2 regions of the Clostridium sp. MSTE9 genome follow, and region 1 is predicted to be linked to the other one. Evidence: predicted binding sites of a transcription regulator. Region 1 holds the regulator's gene; the other holds the start of a gene.
What was found. Region 1 encodes HrcA, which represses chaperone genes, less so after heat shock. Its sites were predicted from a motif close to TGTTAGCACTCNNNNNNNNNGAGTGCTAACA; they were not measured.
Positions count from the first base shown of each region.

Region 2: the regulator HrcA is predicted to act here: its motif matches at 3,586-3,616, upstream of htpG (molecular chaperone HtpG).

Region 1 is NZ_AKFU01000039.1:45,408-53,156, forward strand. Features, by position in the region: gene dnaK (molecular chaperone DnaK) at 1-1,698, opposite strand, end outside; gene grpE (nucleotide exchange factor GrpE) at 1,800-2,378, opposite strand; gene hrcA (heat-inducible transcriptional repressor HrcA) at 2,450-3,475, opposite strand; gene HMPREF1141_RS17375 (hypothetical protein) at 3,589-3,945, opposite strand; gene HMPREF1141_RS12075 (CopG family transcriptional regulator) at 3,983-4,162, shown strand; gene HMPREF1141_RS12080 (hypothetical protein) at 4,372-4,551, shown strand; gene HMPREF1141_RS12085 (DUF6809 family protein) at 4,694-4,993, shown strand; gene HMPREF1141_RS12090 (response regulator) at 5,114-6,718, opposite strand; gene HMPREF1141_RS12095 (sensor histidine kinase) at 6,711-7,749, opposite strand, start outside.
Region 2 is NZ_AKFU01000033.1:55,390-63,138, forward strand. Features, by position in the region: gene HMPREF1141_RS07960 (magnesium transporter CorA family protein) at 1-655, shown strand, start outside; gene HMPREF1141_RS07965 (HAD family hydrolase) at 761-1,405, opposite strand; gene HMPREF1141_RS07970 (FumA C-terminus/TtdB family hydratase beta subunit) at 1,722-2,255, shown strand; gene HMPREF1141_RS07975 (cation diffusion facilitator family transporter) at 2,354-3,538, shown strand; gene htpG (molecular chaperone HtpG) at 3,640-5,520, shown strand; gene ade (adenine deaminase) at 5,713-7,419, shown strand; gene HMPREF1141_RS07990 (DUF1540 domain-containing protein) at 7,504-7,749, shown strand, end outside.

The DNA of each region.
Region 1 (7,749 bases):
CAGGCTCTTCTGCAAGTCTTCGGTCTTAAGCTTGAGTTCCTCGACGGAAGCGGACGTCAGCATCCCCTTGAGCTCAGAAACCTTCTGGTTCAGCTCAGTCTTATCGGCTTCTTCAATCTTGTCGCCACTGTCAGAGATCAGCTTCTCAACAGAATAGCACAGGTTTTCCGCCTCGTTTTTGGTGTCGACTTCTTCGCGGCGCTTCTTGTCCTCGGCGGCAAACTGCTCCGCTTCCTTCACGGCCTTGTCGATGTCGTCCTTGCTCATGTTGGTGCTGGAGGTAATCGTGATGTGCTGCTCCTTGCCGGTGCCAAGATCCTTTGCGGATACGTTCACGATGCCGTTGGCATCCAGATCAAAGGTAACCTCGATCTGGGGGATTCCGCGGGGGGCGGGAGCGATGCCGTCGAGCTTAAACAGGCCCAGCTGCTTGTTGTCGCGGGCAAATTCACGCTCGCCCTGCAGCACGTTGACCTCTACCTGGGTCTGGCCGTCCGCAGCGGTGGAGAACACCTGGCTCTTCTTGGTCGGAATCGTGGTGTTGCGCTCAATGATTTTGGTCATGATGCCGCCCATGGTCTCAACGCCCAAAGAAAGGGGAGTAACGTCCAGCAGCAGCAGGCCCTGAACCTCGCCGCCCAGAACGCCGGCCTGCAGCGCGGCGCCGATCGCAACGCACTCATCGGGGTTGATGCCCTTGAACGGGTCTTTGCCGGTCAGGCTCTTGACCGCATCCTGTACCGCGGGGATTCTGGAAGAACCGCCGACCATCAGCACCTTGCTGATGTCGGAAATCTGCAGGCCGGAATCCTGCAGCGCCTGGCGCACGGGGCCCATGGTCTTTTCTACCAGATCAGCGGTCAGCTCGTTGAACTTCGCGCGGGAAAGGGTCAAATCCAGGTGCTTCGGGCCGGTTGCGTCCGCCGTGATGAACGGCAGGTTGATGGAAGCGGAGGTCATGCCGGAAAGCTCGATCTTCGCCTTTTCAGCAGCTTCCTTCAGGCGCTGCATCGCCATTTTGTCGCCGCTCAGATCAATGCCGGCTTCCCTCTTGAAGCTGTCGACCATCCAGTCCATGACGCGCTTGTCGAAATCGTCGCCGCCAAGGCGATTGTTGCCGGCAGTGGCGAGAACCTCCTGTACACCGTCGCCCATCTCGATGATGGACACATCGAACGTACCACCGCCCAGATCGTATACCATGACCTTCTGGTCGTTGCCCTTGTCAATTCCATAGGAAAGAGCCGCGGCCGTCGGTTCGTTGATGATTCTCTTGACATCCAGACCGGCAATCTTGCCGGCGTCCTTTGTCGCCTGACGCTGTGCGTCGGTAAAGTAAGCGGGAACAGTGATGACCGCGGAGGTAACCGGTTCGCCCAGGTACGCTTCTGCGTCCGCCTTCAGCTTTTGCAGGATCATCGCAGAGATTTCCTGCGGGGTGTAGCTCTTGCCGTCGATATTCACCTTGTAAGAGGAGCCCATTTCTCTTTTAATGGAAGAAATGGTGCGCTCGGGGTTGGTGATGGCCTGGCGCTTTGCCACCTGACCCACCATGCGCTCGCCGGTTTTGGAAAACGCCACAACAGACGGAGTGGTGCGCGCGCCTTCCGCGTTTGGAATAACGACAGGCTCGCCGCCTTCGATAACAGCTACGCAGGAGTTGGTTGTTCCTAAGTCGATACCAATTGTTTTTGCCATACTTATTACCTCCAAAAAGTTAGGTTATTATTTTTATAAAATCAAGCCGAACCGATTCGGCAACCGCCGTTAAATCGCGGCGGATTCTTCTGATCAGACCGTCAGTTGGCCACTTGAACCATCGCGTGGCGGATAATGCGATCGCCAATGCGGTAACCCTTTTGCAGCACCTCGGCAACGACATTCTCGCCCAGATTTTCATCCTCAATATGAGAGACGGCATTGTGTACCTCGGGATCAAACGGTTCGCCCTGCTGACCGATCGCCGTAACGCCCATTTTCTCGAGCGTGCCGTTCAGCTGGGTGAGAACCATTTCAACGCCCTTGCGAAAATCCTCCACGGTGCCGCCCTGCTGAGCCAGCGCGCGCTCCAGATTGTCGCAGACCGGCAGAACCTTTTCAATGGTATCCGCCGCGGCGTCTGTATAAACCATTGTTTTCTCGCGCTCGGTGCGCTTGCGGTAGTTATCGTATTCCGCCGCGGTGCGCAAAAGCAGGTCCTTCTGCTTTGCAAGATCGGCTGCGGACTGCTCAAGCTGCTCCTGCAGCTTTTTCAGCTGTGCGTCTCCCGGCGTTTCCGCCTGCGGCTGCTCCGCCGCGTTACAATCCTTTTCTTTCTCTGTCTCTGCGGCCTGTTCGGCCTGCTGCTCCGCCTTTTTCGCGGCATCCTGTTTGCTCAAGGAGATTGCCCCTTTCCGCTGCCGTCCCGCGGCAGCCCGTCATTCTATTAGTTCAATTTTGAATTGATTGATTATTCCTCCTGACGAAGCTCCGTCAGAAGTCGCCCCACTGTGTGAGACAGGTAATCCAGCTTGCCGATCAGCCCCGCGTAATCCATGCGGGTGGGGCCGATGATGCCGATTGCACCGGCGCGCTGGCCGTCAATTGCATACTGCGCCACAATAATGCTCGATTCCCGCAGCTCGGGATGCCGGGTTTCATCTCCGATCATCACGCGAACCTCTTTCTGCGGCTGCAGAAGAAGCTCCGCCAAATCCTGCGGACGCTCCAGAAAATCCATCACTCTGCGGGCGTTGCCGCGTTCAAACTCGGGGTGGAACAGCAGGTTCATCTGCCCGTTGAGGCGAACCTCCGGTTCAACGGATTCCTGCGCGGCCTCCAGCAGCGCCATCAGCGCCGAGGACATCATCACCGTCAGATCGCCGAGAGAAGCGGCCAGGGTCTGAATATACGCCGGGGTGACGGCGGCCACGGGCACGCCGGCCAGGCGTTCGTTGAGCACGCGGAAAAATACCCGCAGAATCTCGGGGGATAAATCGAATTCGCAGCGAAAAATCTGGTGCTTCATCGTGCCCGCCGAGGTCAGCAGAATCAGCATGGCGGTTCTGCGGCTCGTCTGCACAAACTGCAGCGCGCGAATGTCCGCTTTTTTGCCCGACGGAGCGGTGGAAACCGCCGCAAAGCGGGTCAGCCCCGCCAGCATATGCGATACGCCCTCCAGCAGCTTCTGCTGGTCGTATGCGCTCGAAAACAGCATTCCCTCCAAATACCGCTGCTCTTCCTGTGTGACGGGTTTGAGACTCATCACACAGTCGATATATACGCGGTAGCCCTTCTGGGAAGGAATCCGCCCGGCGGAGGTATGCGGCTGCTCTAAAAGCCCGATCTCTGCGAGATCGGCCATTTCATTTCTTACCGTGGCGGAGGAAACGCCCAAATCGGCGGCCAGCGCTTTCGACCCGACCGGCTCGCCGGTTTTTACATAAGCATCTACAATTGCCGCCAGCACCTTCAGTTTTCTATCGCTCAGCTCCATTCCTCCCACCTCATTTTCAGATTTTAGCACTCTATGCTTTTGAGTGCTAACTCCTATTTAATAATTTATCATTCCGGGCCGGTATTGTCAAGATTTCAAATGTAAATTAATTATTAATGTGTACCGGAAAAGCCGCAACATTCCCGGATTTCCGCCAAATTGGCAAATTTTCGTTGCAGGCTGAGCCCGGCAGGTGAAACCTGCACATAAGTCGCGGGATAGCCTGCGGGAAAATAGCTTTTCTCATCGCGCAGGCGAAATTTTTTTAAAATAAAATTTTTTGCAGATTTCTCACGGCGCGGAAAATTCTGCTGGCGCAGGGCCTGCCCCGGCCCGAGGGACAAGCCTGCATCGCAGAATTTCCTGTGCGGGAAACCGCAGAAAAAACCTATTTCACCGCAAAGCCATAAAATAATAAAAAATTTAAATGTAAACTCACCTGAGTCTATTGACTTATTGTGCGCACACAAGTTATAATTATTGTGCGCACTATAAAGAGGTGAGAAAATGGCGCAAAAAAAACTTGGCCGTCCGCCGTCGGACGATTCCAAGAAAGACAGAATCTTTGTAAGGGTGGATAAAGAAACAAAAGAGAAGCTGGCAGAATGTACACAAAAGCTCGATCTCACCCTTTCAGAAGTTGTCCGCAAAGGAATCGATCTGGTGCATGACAGCCTGAAAAAATGAAAGGAAGCGGCGACAACTCAACAAAGTAATCCGCCACTTCCTCCAAACCAACAGATGCCCGAAAGCACATGCGGCGTAAATAGTATAACATGCGCTGTCAGCCCTTTCAAGGCATCGTTGGGAACCACAAAAAGGGAGCACAAATTCATCTTGACTTTTCGAGGTGGGTAAGTTAAGGTATTAGTGACCCCGAAAAGTGAGGTGATTCCTTGGGGAAGAAAAAAATGGGGCGTCCAACCGATAACCCTAAGAATGTATCTGTTAAGTTTTTAGCCGACGATGAAACGTTTGAAAAACTAAAGGAAAGCAGCGAGAAGCTGCAAATTTCCAGAGCAGAAGTAATTCGCAGGGGCATTCATAAGGTACATGACGACCTCGATAAAAAATGAAAGGAAGCGGCGCTTCCCTACGAAAACAAACGCCACTTCCCCCAAACCAACAGATGCCCGAAAGCACATGCGGCGTAAATATTATAGCATGCGCTGTCGATCCTTTCAAGGCATCGTTGGAAATGAAGAAAGGATGATTTTAATGACAAGCATTTTAGAAGAATTCGCTTACGGCAACCTATCGCCGGAGGTATGCGCTTTCCGGCACGATTCCGAATACGAGGAGGTCCTGCGGGTACTGTCCCTAAATGAGGAGCGCCTTCTTGCAAGGCTGAACGAGGAGGACAAAAACGTATTTGAAAACTACGTGGGCGCCCAAGGGGAGCTGAACAGGCTCACGGCGGTCGGCAACCTGATTTACGGCTACCGGCTCGGCCTTACCATGACGGCGGAAGCTTTTGTCGGCATGGACGATTTGATTTTCGGCAAAACGGACAACTAGGATAAAACAGATACAAAAATCCCTCGGGCCACAAATAACATAAAAAGGCCGCCGGTATCACCGGCGACCTTTCCCCTTTCACACACATTTCTCAAACAAATCGGAACAGAAAACGCAGGGTTAATTCCCGCGAACTTCCGTGGGCGTTTTGCCATAGTATTTTTTAAAGCAGACTGAAAAATAGCGCTGGTTGTTGAAGCCCGTCTGCTCCGCAATCTCCTGAATTTTCAGCTTGGCGGCGGGGTCCTGCAAAAGCTTCAGGGCTTTTTCCATGCGGATACGCGTCAGATACTCCACAAAGGATTCCCCGGACTGCTGCCGGAAAATCTGGCGCAGATAATTGGAGCTGATATACAGCACCGAGGCAACGTCGTCAATGTTGAAGCTGCTGTCGGCAATATGGTCGCTGATGATGTGCTTGGCTCGGTTGACGAGAGAATGCCCCTTCTCCTGGTTGAGCTTCTGGTAGCGCGAAACAACGTTGCAGATGAACAGCTTGAACCAGCTCAGGCAGCTTTCCAGATCCTCCGTGGCGAACAGGCCGTCGAAATGGACGGGCAAATCCGCTTTTTCCGCATAGGTGACCTGAAGCTCCCGCAAAATCAGTACCGTCAACTTTAGAAAATACGTTTTGATATACTCGAATTTCACATTGTCAAAGCTGGCCGCCTGCTCCGCCATGCGGTCGATCAGCTCAAGACAATGGCTGTAAGACTGATATTTCACGCTTTGCAGCAGGTTCCTTTCCAGCTCGCTGTCCATCCGGAACTCCTGGTCCAGATTGGGAGAAATATCCTCATAATTGCGGATGGAATCCGCGGGCTGCCCCACGTCGGACAAAAGCGTGTTGACCGCCTCCCGGTAGGAAGAGCGAATTCCCTCGGCGCTGTTGTACTGGCGCCCGAGCGCGCCGCTCACCAGCAGGCCGGTATATTTTTTCGCGCTGGCCAAAAATTTGTTCAGGGAGGCGTTGGCCGCGCGGAACAGCCGGTTGGTGTCGGGGTCGTCGGAAACGAGGATCAAAACCTCGTCCGAGCTGCCGAGCATTCTGTGATACACGCGTATTTCGGGCGGAAAGACAGTGTCGATCACAGCCGGAAAGAAGTTGGCGAACTGCTCCGCCTCACTCTGGTATTCCTGCGCGTGGGCTCTTACCTTCAAAACCGCCACGGTATAGCTTTTGCCCGTCAGGTCCAGATCGACCAGCCGGGCCTTTTCCAGAATCCGCTCCCCGCTCAGCTCCTCGTGCAGAATGGAATGAAAAAACCGCTCCCGCAGAATGGGAAGATTCTTCTGGTACTTGTTCATCATCTCGTTGATGTTATTCAAAAACGTGTCGTGCTGAATGATTTCATCCAGCAGCTTCTGGGTGATCTGTTTGATCTGCGCCGGCAGAATCGGCTTGATCAGATAATCCCCCACGCCCAGACGCACGGCGTTCTGCGCGTAGGAAAAGTTCTCGTGCGCGCTGATGATGACCACCTTCGGCGAATACCCGTTCTGGTGCAGCGTCTGAATCAGCTCCAGCCCATCGCAGCGGGGCATGGCAATATCGGTAAAAACGATCTCGGGATGCTTCTGCTCGAACAGCTCATAAGCCTCCAGGCCGTCCCTGGCTGTCCAGACAGACTCGATGCACGGGAACTGCCGCAGCAGGTATTTGCGGATTCCCTCCCGGGTGATCTCGTCATCGTCGGCAATCAGCAGACTGTATTTGTTATCCATCAAAATTCTCCTCGTTGTTCGGCGGCTCCAAAAGCTCCCACTGCGGAATCCGCAGAATCGCCCGCGTCCACTTTCCGGCCTCGCTCTCATACACAAGCCCGTATTCGTCGCCAAAATAGAGCTTGATGCGCTCGTTCACGTTATAAATGCCATACCCGTCCTTCGGAACAAAGCTGCACACAGAAAGCTGCTCGTTGATCTTTTTCAGCTGCTCCGGCTCAATTCCCGCGCCGTTGTCGCGCACCTCCAGCACGATGTTGGTCTGCTCATCCTCCCAGACGCGGATGGAAATATCCTTCTGCGGCCGGTCGCTGCTCTGCACCCCGTGGAAGATGGCGTTTTCCACCAGCGGCTGCAGCACCAGCTTGAGGATCAGGCGATCCATCAGGCTTTCGTCCAGCTCAAAATGGTAGCTGATGGAATTCCCGTAGCGAATCCTCTGAATCGCCAGGTAGCTCTTGACCTGCTCGATCTCGTCGTTGATGCAGATCACGGATTTGGTGCCGCGGATGCGGTATTCATAGAACCGGGCCAGCTCCGCCGAAAGCGTGCTGATTTCTTCGGATTTGCCCTCCTCCGCCAGCCAGATGATGGAATTGAGCGTGTTGTGCAGAAAATGCGGGTCGATCTGCGCCTGCAGGGCGTTCAGCTCCGCCTTGCGCTTTAGTGTCTGCTCTCGCTTGACGTTCTCTTTCTCCACCTTCAATTGTTCGATGGTCAGGTTCAGCTCGCGGACAAAGTTCCCCAGCTTCTCCACCATGTCGTTAAAGCAGCGGGCCAGCCGGCCTACCTCGTTGTTGTAGCCGTACTCGTACCGCATGGTAAAATCGCCCTTTGTCACCGCCAGCATCGACTGCTGGAGCTGTTCGAGCGGGCGGATGATCCGAATGGAAAAGAACAGCGAGAAGGCTCCCGCGATCACTGCCGAAAGAACGATCAGGAACGCGACCAGATACCGGCTGCTGTTCAGCGCCGCCTTATTCTGGGATTTATCGGAAAACACGACCACCACCCAGTTGCTGGAATCCAGG
Region 2 (7,749 bases), on a different contig from region 1:
CGGTATTATTATGACGGAGAAGAGCGTCATCACGGTGGTGACACGGGAAAACCCGCTTCTCAACGAGTTTACGGAGGGCGTTGTCAAGGGCGTCCAGACGAATCTGAAAACCCGTTTTATTTTGAATATCATGCTGCGGGTTGCCACCCGGTACTTGCAGTATTTGAAGCAGATCGATAAGATCAGCATGCAGGTGGAAGCGGAGCTTCGCAAATCGATGAAGAACTCGGAGCTGTTCCATTTGCTGAGCATCCAGAAATCGCTGGTTTACTTTTCTTCTTCGCTCAAAGCGAATGAGATCACGATCGAAAAGATCATGCGCGGCCGCGCCGTGCGCCTGTATGAAGAGGATCAGGACCTGCTCGAGGATGTGCTGATTGAGGTCAAGCAGGCCATTGAAATGTCGAACATCCACCTGAACATTCTGTCGGGTACCATGGATGCGTTTGCCTCGATCATTTCGAATAACCTGAACATCGTGATGAAGGTGCTGGCTTCCATCACACTGATTATTTCCATCCCGACCGTTATTTCGAGTATGTACGGCATGAACGTCGACGATCTGCCGATCCCGGAATTCTGGTTCCCGGTTGCGATGGCGATGGTCTGCATGGTGGTCGCTGCATATTTCCTGCGCAAAAAGAATATGCTTTAGTTGCCGCGCGGAGTGTTCCCGGCAGCACAAAAGAAGGGAGCCGATTTCGGCTCCCCTTTGTATAGTATCAGGTATTCAGATATCAGAACCGCGATGACCGGGGGCTCAGGAAAACAGCAGCTCCTGCGCTGCGGCCGGGATTTCGGACACAAGGGCTACCTTTCGGTCGGCCGCGGCCATTTCTGTGGGCCGGAAGCCATACAGGCAGCCGATGAACGGAAGGTCGTTTTTGCGGGCGGCGTCCAGATCAAAGATGGTGTCGCCTACCATCAGCGCCTTTTGGGGCTGCACACGTTCCAACAGACAGGCAAGGCTTTCGTCCTTTCCGCGCGAATTCGCTTCCAGCGGCTGAATTTCGTCAATCAGCTCATCCAGGTGAATGGCTTTCAGCACAGCGCTGATATACCGCACGGAAGAATTCGAGCATACCGCCGTCACCCATCCGTCCCCGCGGAGCTGCTCGAGCATCTCTGCACTTCCGTCGTAGGCTTCGGCCAGATGCAGATATTCATCTTCCAGCTCGACTACCCGCCTGCCATAGCGTTTTTGCGCCTCTTCGTCAGAGCCGGGCAGAAGGAGGGGCATATATTCCTTTGAGGGCATACCGAACGTGCTCCGAATTTCATCCGGTGTCTGCACAGGGTATTTCATTTCTCCCTGCACGATCTGGTGAATTTTCACGGCGAAAGCGTCGGTGCGGTGGAGAGTGCCGTCCAAATCAAAAACAATCAGTTTTTCTGGTGTTGCCATGCTTGCAGTCCTTTCTGTTGTGTGAAATGATGCAGAATGCCTGCATGTGAAGGTGCCGCCGGATTCGCGGCCTTATACAGTTTATTATACCGCATTTTATTTCGGAAACAAACCACTTTCGCAAATTCGGCGTATTCGCAAAAAATCAGAAAATAATTGCTGTATCTTTGGCGTAGAATGTGCTTTCGCAGACAGATGCGTTTACTTGAATAAAACGGTTGTCTTCTCCCACGCCTCGTGCGGAGGAAAAAGAGCCATCTATCAGTAAAACTTATTGTAACGGGAATGGGTCATCATAGAGAAGGAGAGAGTTGTTTTGGAAAAAATCAGGCTGAATACAAAGGACTTCAAGGAACAGGCGAAGAATTTGAAAGCCGGGGATCAGGTTTTGCTTTCCGGCACGGTATATACGGCGCGTGACGCCGCGCACAAGCGGATCTTCGCGCTGATGGAGGAGGGCAAACCTCTGCCGTTTTCGATGGAGGGCGCTGTGATTTACTATGCCGGTCCCACCCCCACGCCGGAGGGCATGGCGATCGGCTCCTGCGGGCCGACCACCTCGGGCCGGATGGACCCGTTTGCGCCGCGCCTGCTCGACATGGGTCTTGCCGCGATGGTCGGCAAGGGGAACCGTTCTCAGGAGGTAGTCGATGCCATCCGCCGCAACGGGGCGCTTTATCTGTGCGCCATCGGCGGCGCCGGAGCGCTGGCCGCCCAGTGTGTGCAGTCGCTGCAGGTGGTGGCGTTCGACGATTTGGGCTGTGAATCCGTCAAACGGCTGGAGCTGTGCGATCTGCCGCTGGTGGTGGCGATCGACTCCAAGGGGAACAGCCTGTTCTCAGAAATATAAAATGTTGTCAGTATCTTCCCCCGCCGCAGGCGGGGGAAGATACTGCTCATACTATTGTAAAGTCAATTTGTTAAAGCACAAAGGAAAGGGGCCTTTTGATGACAAAGCTGCTGATCCGTCTGTTTCTCCGCGATCCGGAAAACGGAAATCAATCCCAGTTGCGGGAACGGTATGGCAAGCTGGCCGGATGGGTCGGGGTTGCGACCAACCTGGTGCTGTTTTTCATTAAGCTGCTTACGGGGCTTGTATTTCACAGTATCGCGATTATGGCGGATGCGTTCAACAACCTGACGGATTCCGCTTCTTCTCTGGTGACCCTGTTCGGGTTTCACCTTTCCGCAAAGCCTGCGGATGCCGAGCATCCCTATGGTCATGCGCGGATCGAATACATTGCGGGCATGGTGGTTTCCTTTCTGGTCGTGATGGTGGGCTTTCAGCTTGCGCAGACGTCTGTCGGCAAAATCCTGGACCCGCGTCCCACGGAATTCGGCACGGCGCTGCTGATTGCACTCATCGCGTCGGTGCTGCTCAAGGTATGGCAGGGCCTGTTTTACCGCAAGATCAGCCGTACCATCGATTCCACCGCGCTGCTTGCCAGCTCTCAAGACAGCCGCAACGACGCTCTTTCCACCGGCGCGGTTCTGATCGGCCTTTTGATTTCGTATTTTACCGGCTGGCAGCTCGACGGCTGGCTTGGCCTTGGCGTTGCGGTATTCATTTTGGTCGCCGGCTTCCGCCTGGTGATCGAAACAGCGAATCCCCTGCTCGGCCTTGCTCCCAGCAAAGAGATGGTCGACGACATTTACCGCAGGATTCTGTCTTATCCCGGCATCATCGGCCTGCACGATCTGAACATTCACAACTATGGGCCGGATCGCTGCTTTGCCTCGGTTCACTGCGAAATGTGCGCCGACCGCAATATTGTGGAAAGCCACGAGATCATTGACCGGATCGAGCGCGATTTTCTCACCGACAGCAACATTCACCTGGTGATTCATCTCGACCCGGTGGTAACGGGCGACGAGCGGGCCAACCGGCTGAAAATCTATGTGGAAGAAAGTCTGCGGGCCGTTTCAGATGAAATCACGATGCACGATTTTCAAGCGGTGTGGAAGCCCGAAGACTCCCGCGTGATTTTCGACATTGTCGTGCCCTACCGCTTTTCCTGGAGCGACGAGCGGCTGACGGAATATCTGAGCGAGAAGATCAAATCGCAGGAGCCGCAGTGTGAGTCGATCATCACGGTGGACCACGATGATTCGCCGCCCCCGCGCGAGCGGTAAAATTTACATTTTGGACTTGTTTTTTGTCCGTTCTTGTATTACTATAAATTTAGCACTTTGGCTATCAGAGTGCTAAATTTATTTTTTGTACGGAAAGGAAAATCGTTATGAAGCAATTTAAAGCGGAATCAAAACGATTGCTGGAATTGATGATTCATTCCATTTACACGCACCGCGAAATTTTTTTGCGCGAGCTTTTGTCCAACTCCAGCGATGCGATTGATAAGCTGTATTACAGAACCCTGCAGGACGGCGACACGGGCCTGAACCGCGACGACTTTTACATCCGCATCACGCCGGACAAAGAGGCGCGTACCCTTACCATTGAGGATAACGGCTGCGGCATGACGAAGGATGAGCTGGAAAATAACCTGGGCGTCATTGCAAAGAGCGGCTCGCTGAATTTTAAGCAGCAGATGGAGCAGAAGGATGACGTAGAGATTATCGGCCAGTTCGGCGTGGGCTTTTATTCCGCGTTCATGGTCAGCGACTGCGTGACCGTATACAGCCGCGCCTATGGCAGCGAAGAGGCCTGGCGCTGGCAGTCGAAGGGCGTTGAGGGCTATACCGTCGAGCCCTGCGAGAAAGAGGGCCACGGCACAAAGATTGTCTTGGAGCTCAAACCCACCACCGAAGAAGAAAACGTCGATGAGTTTCTGGAGCAGTACCGGATTCGCTCCATTGTAAAAAAATATTCCGATTACATCCGTTACCCCATCCATATGGAGGTGGAAAAGCACCGCCAAGAAGGCGCCGAAAACGAGACGGAAACCTACCATGAGGACGAAACCCTGAACAGCATGGTTCCGCTGTGGCGCAAGAACAAGAACGAAATCACAAAGGAAGAATACGAGCAGTTCTACCGCGATAAATTCTATGATTATGAAGCGCCCCTGCGCATCATTCATACCAGCGCAGAGGGAACCGCCACCTATAACGCGCTTCTGTTCATCCCGGCCAAGGCTCCCTACGATTACTATACCAAGGAGTTCGAAAAGGGCCTGCAGCTGTATTCCAACGGCGTGATGATCATGGAGAAGTGCGCCGACCTGCTGCCGGATTATTTCAGCTTTGTGCGCGGTCTCGTCGATTCTCAGGACTTGTCGCTGAATATATCCCGCGAAATGCTGCAGCACGACCGTCAGCTCAAGCTGATCGAGAGCCGCCTTGAAAAGAAGATCAAGTCCGAGCTGGAAGCGATGCTGAACAACAGCCGCGAGGATTACGAAACGTTCTTTGCGAGCTTCGGCCTGCAGATGAAATACGGCGTGTATTCCGATTATGGCCAGCATAAGGATTTATTGCAGGATTTGCTTCTGTTCTACTCGTCCAGCGAGAAAAAGCCGGTAACGCTCAAGGAATATGTCGGCCGGATGAAGGAAGACCAGAAGGATATTTATTTCATCAGCGGCGAGAGCGTCGCGCGCATCGAGCAGCTGCCGCAGACGGAGCTTCTGCGCGAAAAGGGCCTTGAAATGCTGTATCTGACCGATCAGGTGGATGAATTTGCGCTGCGCATCCTGAATGCCTACGATGGTCACGAGTTCAAGAATGTCTCTTCCGACGATCTGGGCCTTGAAACCGAAGAGGAAAAGAAGGCCGCCGAGCAGCAGAAGGAAGAGTACAAAGACCTGCTCGAATTCCTGCAGAAGGCGCTTGACGGCAAGGTGAAGTCCGTCATCGTTTCCCAGCGCCTGAAATCCCACCCGGTCTGCCTTTCCAGCGAGGGGGCCATCTCTCTCGAGATGGAAAAGGTGCTCAACGCCATGCCGAACGCCGAGCGTGTGCAGGCCCAGCGCGTGCTCGAGCTGAATCCCACCCACTCGGTGTTCGCTGTTTTGCAGAAGCTGTACGAAACGAATCAGGACAAGCTCATGGAATACGCTCAGCTTCTGTACACGCAGGCCCTGCTGATCGAGGGCATCAGCATCGAAGACCCTGTAGCGTTCTCCAATCAGGTCTGCAGCCTGATGTCCGAATAATCCCCCGTTTTTTCTCTCTTTTTTTTGGGAAAATCAGCTTGTCAAAGTTGTTTGTCTGTGCTATCATGGGCAAAAGAAAATGGAATCTTACAAAATAAAACTCCTTCCTCTGCCAATGGCAGGGGAAGGAAAATTTTAAACTTTTACAGATAAAAAGCGAATGCAGGCGAACGAAAAAGGGGGCAGGCTGTGATGAAATGGAAGAAAGAATGGATTTCGTATGCTTTGGGCAAAGAGCTGCCGGAACTGGTGCTGAAAAACGCAAACGTGGTGGATGTGTTTTCCAAGCGCGTGCGAATCGCGGATGTGGCGATTCAGGAGGGCATGATCGTCGGCGTAGGGGAGTACCGCGGAAAGCGTGAGGTGAACCTTGCCGGGCGCTATGTGTGCCCGGGTTTGATCGACGCCCATGTACATATCGAATCCTCTATGACCTCGCCCGGCCTGTTTTCGCGGCAGATACTGCCGCATGGTACCACCACCGTGATCGCCGACCCGCACGAAATCGTCAACGTTGCGGGGGAGCGGGGAATGGAATACATGCTTCGCGCGAGCGAGGATGTCCCCGTCAACGTGTATTTGATGCTGCCCTCCTGCGTTCCCATCAACAGTCTGGAGCATAACGGCGCTGTGTACGCCGCCGCTCAGATGGAACGCCTGTGCCGTAACCCCCGCGTGCTCGGTCTTGGCGAAGTGATGGACTGCCCCGGCGTGCTGAGCGGAAAAGCAGACCTGCTCGAGAAAATCGAGCTGATGCGGCACGGCGTGATCGACGGCCACGCGCCGTCGGTTCGGGGGAATGAGCTGCAGGCCTACCGTCTGGCCGGGGTTCAGACCGACCACGAATGCGCCACCTATGAGGAAGCGCTGGAGCGAGTGCAGTCCGGATTTCTGGTGCAGATTCGGGAAGGTTCCGCCGCGCGGAATCTGGAAGCGATCGTGTCCGGTGCGTTAAAAGACGGCCTGCCGTTTGACCGCTTCGCGTTCTGCACCGATGATCTGCATCTGGATGATGTCAAGCGCCAGGGTCATATTGACCATAACATCCGCAAATCCATCCGCCTGGGGCTCGACCCGGTCACGGCGATTTGCTGCGCGACCATTCAGCCGGCCCGTTTCTACGGTCTGCGCGATCTGGGCGCGGTCGCCGCAGGCTATCGCGCCGATTTGGTGGTTTTGGATGATCTGGAGGAATTCCGGATCGTTCAGGTCTATAAGGACGGTGTTCCCGCGTCGGAGAAAATCACCGGTACTCCCCAGCCTATGGCGGAGCCGGAGCTGACGCACAGTGTGCATGTTCCCGCCATTTCGGCAGGGCAGCTGGCTCTGCCCGCACAGAAGGACTTCCCGGTGATCACGCTGGTGCCCGGCGAGATTCTCACCCGCCTGGAATATCTGGAGCTGCCCGGGGAAAACGGTGTGTTCCAGCCGCAGGGCGATCTACTCAAAGCCGCGGTGGTACAGCGCCACAGCGATTCCGGTCAGCTTGGGGTAGGCGTCGTGAAGGGCTTTGGCCTGAAAAACGGAGCGATCGCCTCTACGATCGCTCACGATTCTCACAATCTGATTGTAATCGGCGATAACGATGCGGACATTCTCTGCGCCATCGATGCGCTGCGCGCCTGCCAGGGCGGGTATGCGGTGTGCTCCGGCGGCAAAGTGCAGCAGGTGCTGCCGCTGCCGGTGGCGGGCCTGTTTACAGAGCAGGCCGATCTGGATGTCGCGTCGGCTCAGTACGAAATGGGAAAGCTTTGCCGGAGCATGGGAGTGCCGGAAACTCTGGATCCGTTTCAAAATCTTTCATTTTTGTCGTTGTGCGTGATTCCCGAAATCCGCCTGACAGACAGCGGGATTTTCAGTGTGACGGAAAACCGTTTTTTGATCAAAGAAAACGATTGAGCGACTTTTTCGGCGGCCTGAAACGCATAAGGAATCTGTTCGTGCGAATACTAGCAGCATCAATTCAAAATGAGGTGTTGCGTCATGACGAAACTGGAGTGTCACGTAAATTCCTGTGCTAATAACTCCGCTAATTTTTGCTGCCTGCCCAATATCAGAGTGTCGGGAGCGATGGCCTTCAACAGCGAGCAGACCTGCTGTTCTTCTTACGTTTCCCAGCAGGATGGGGCGTTTTCCAATTCAATGGTCGGCTCGATTCCAAATGAGTCCATGCCCGTCGACTGTACCGCTACAAACTGTTCTTATAACGCGGGCGGAAGCTGCGCGGCC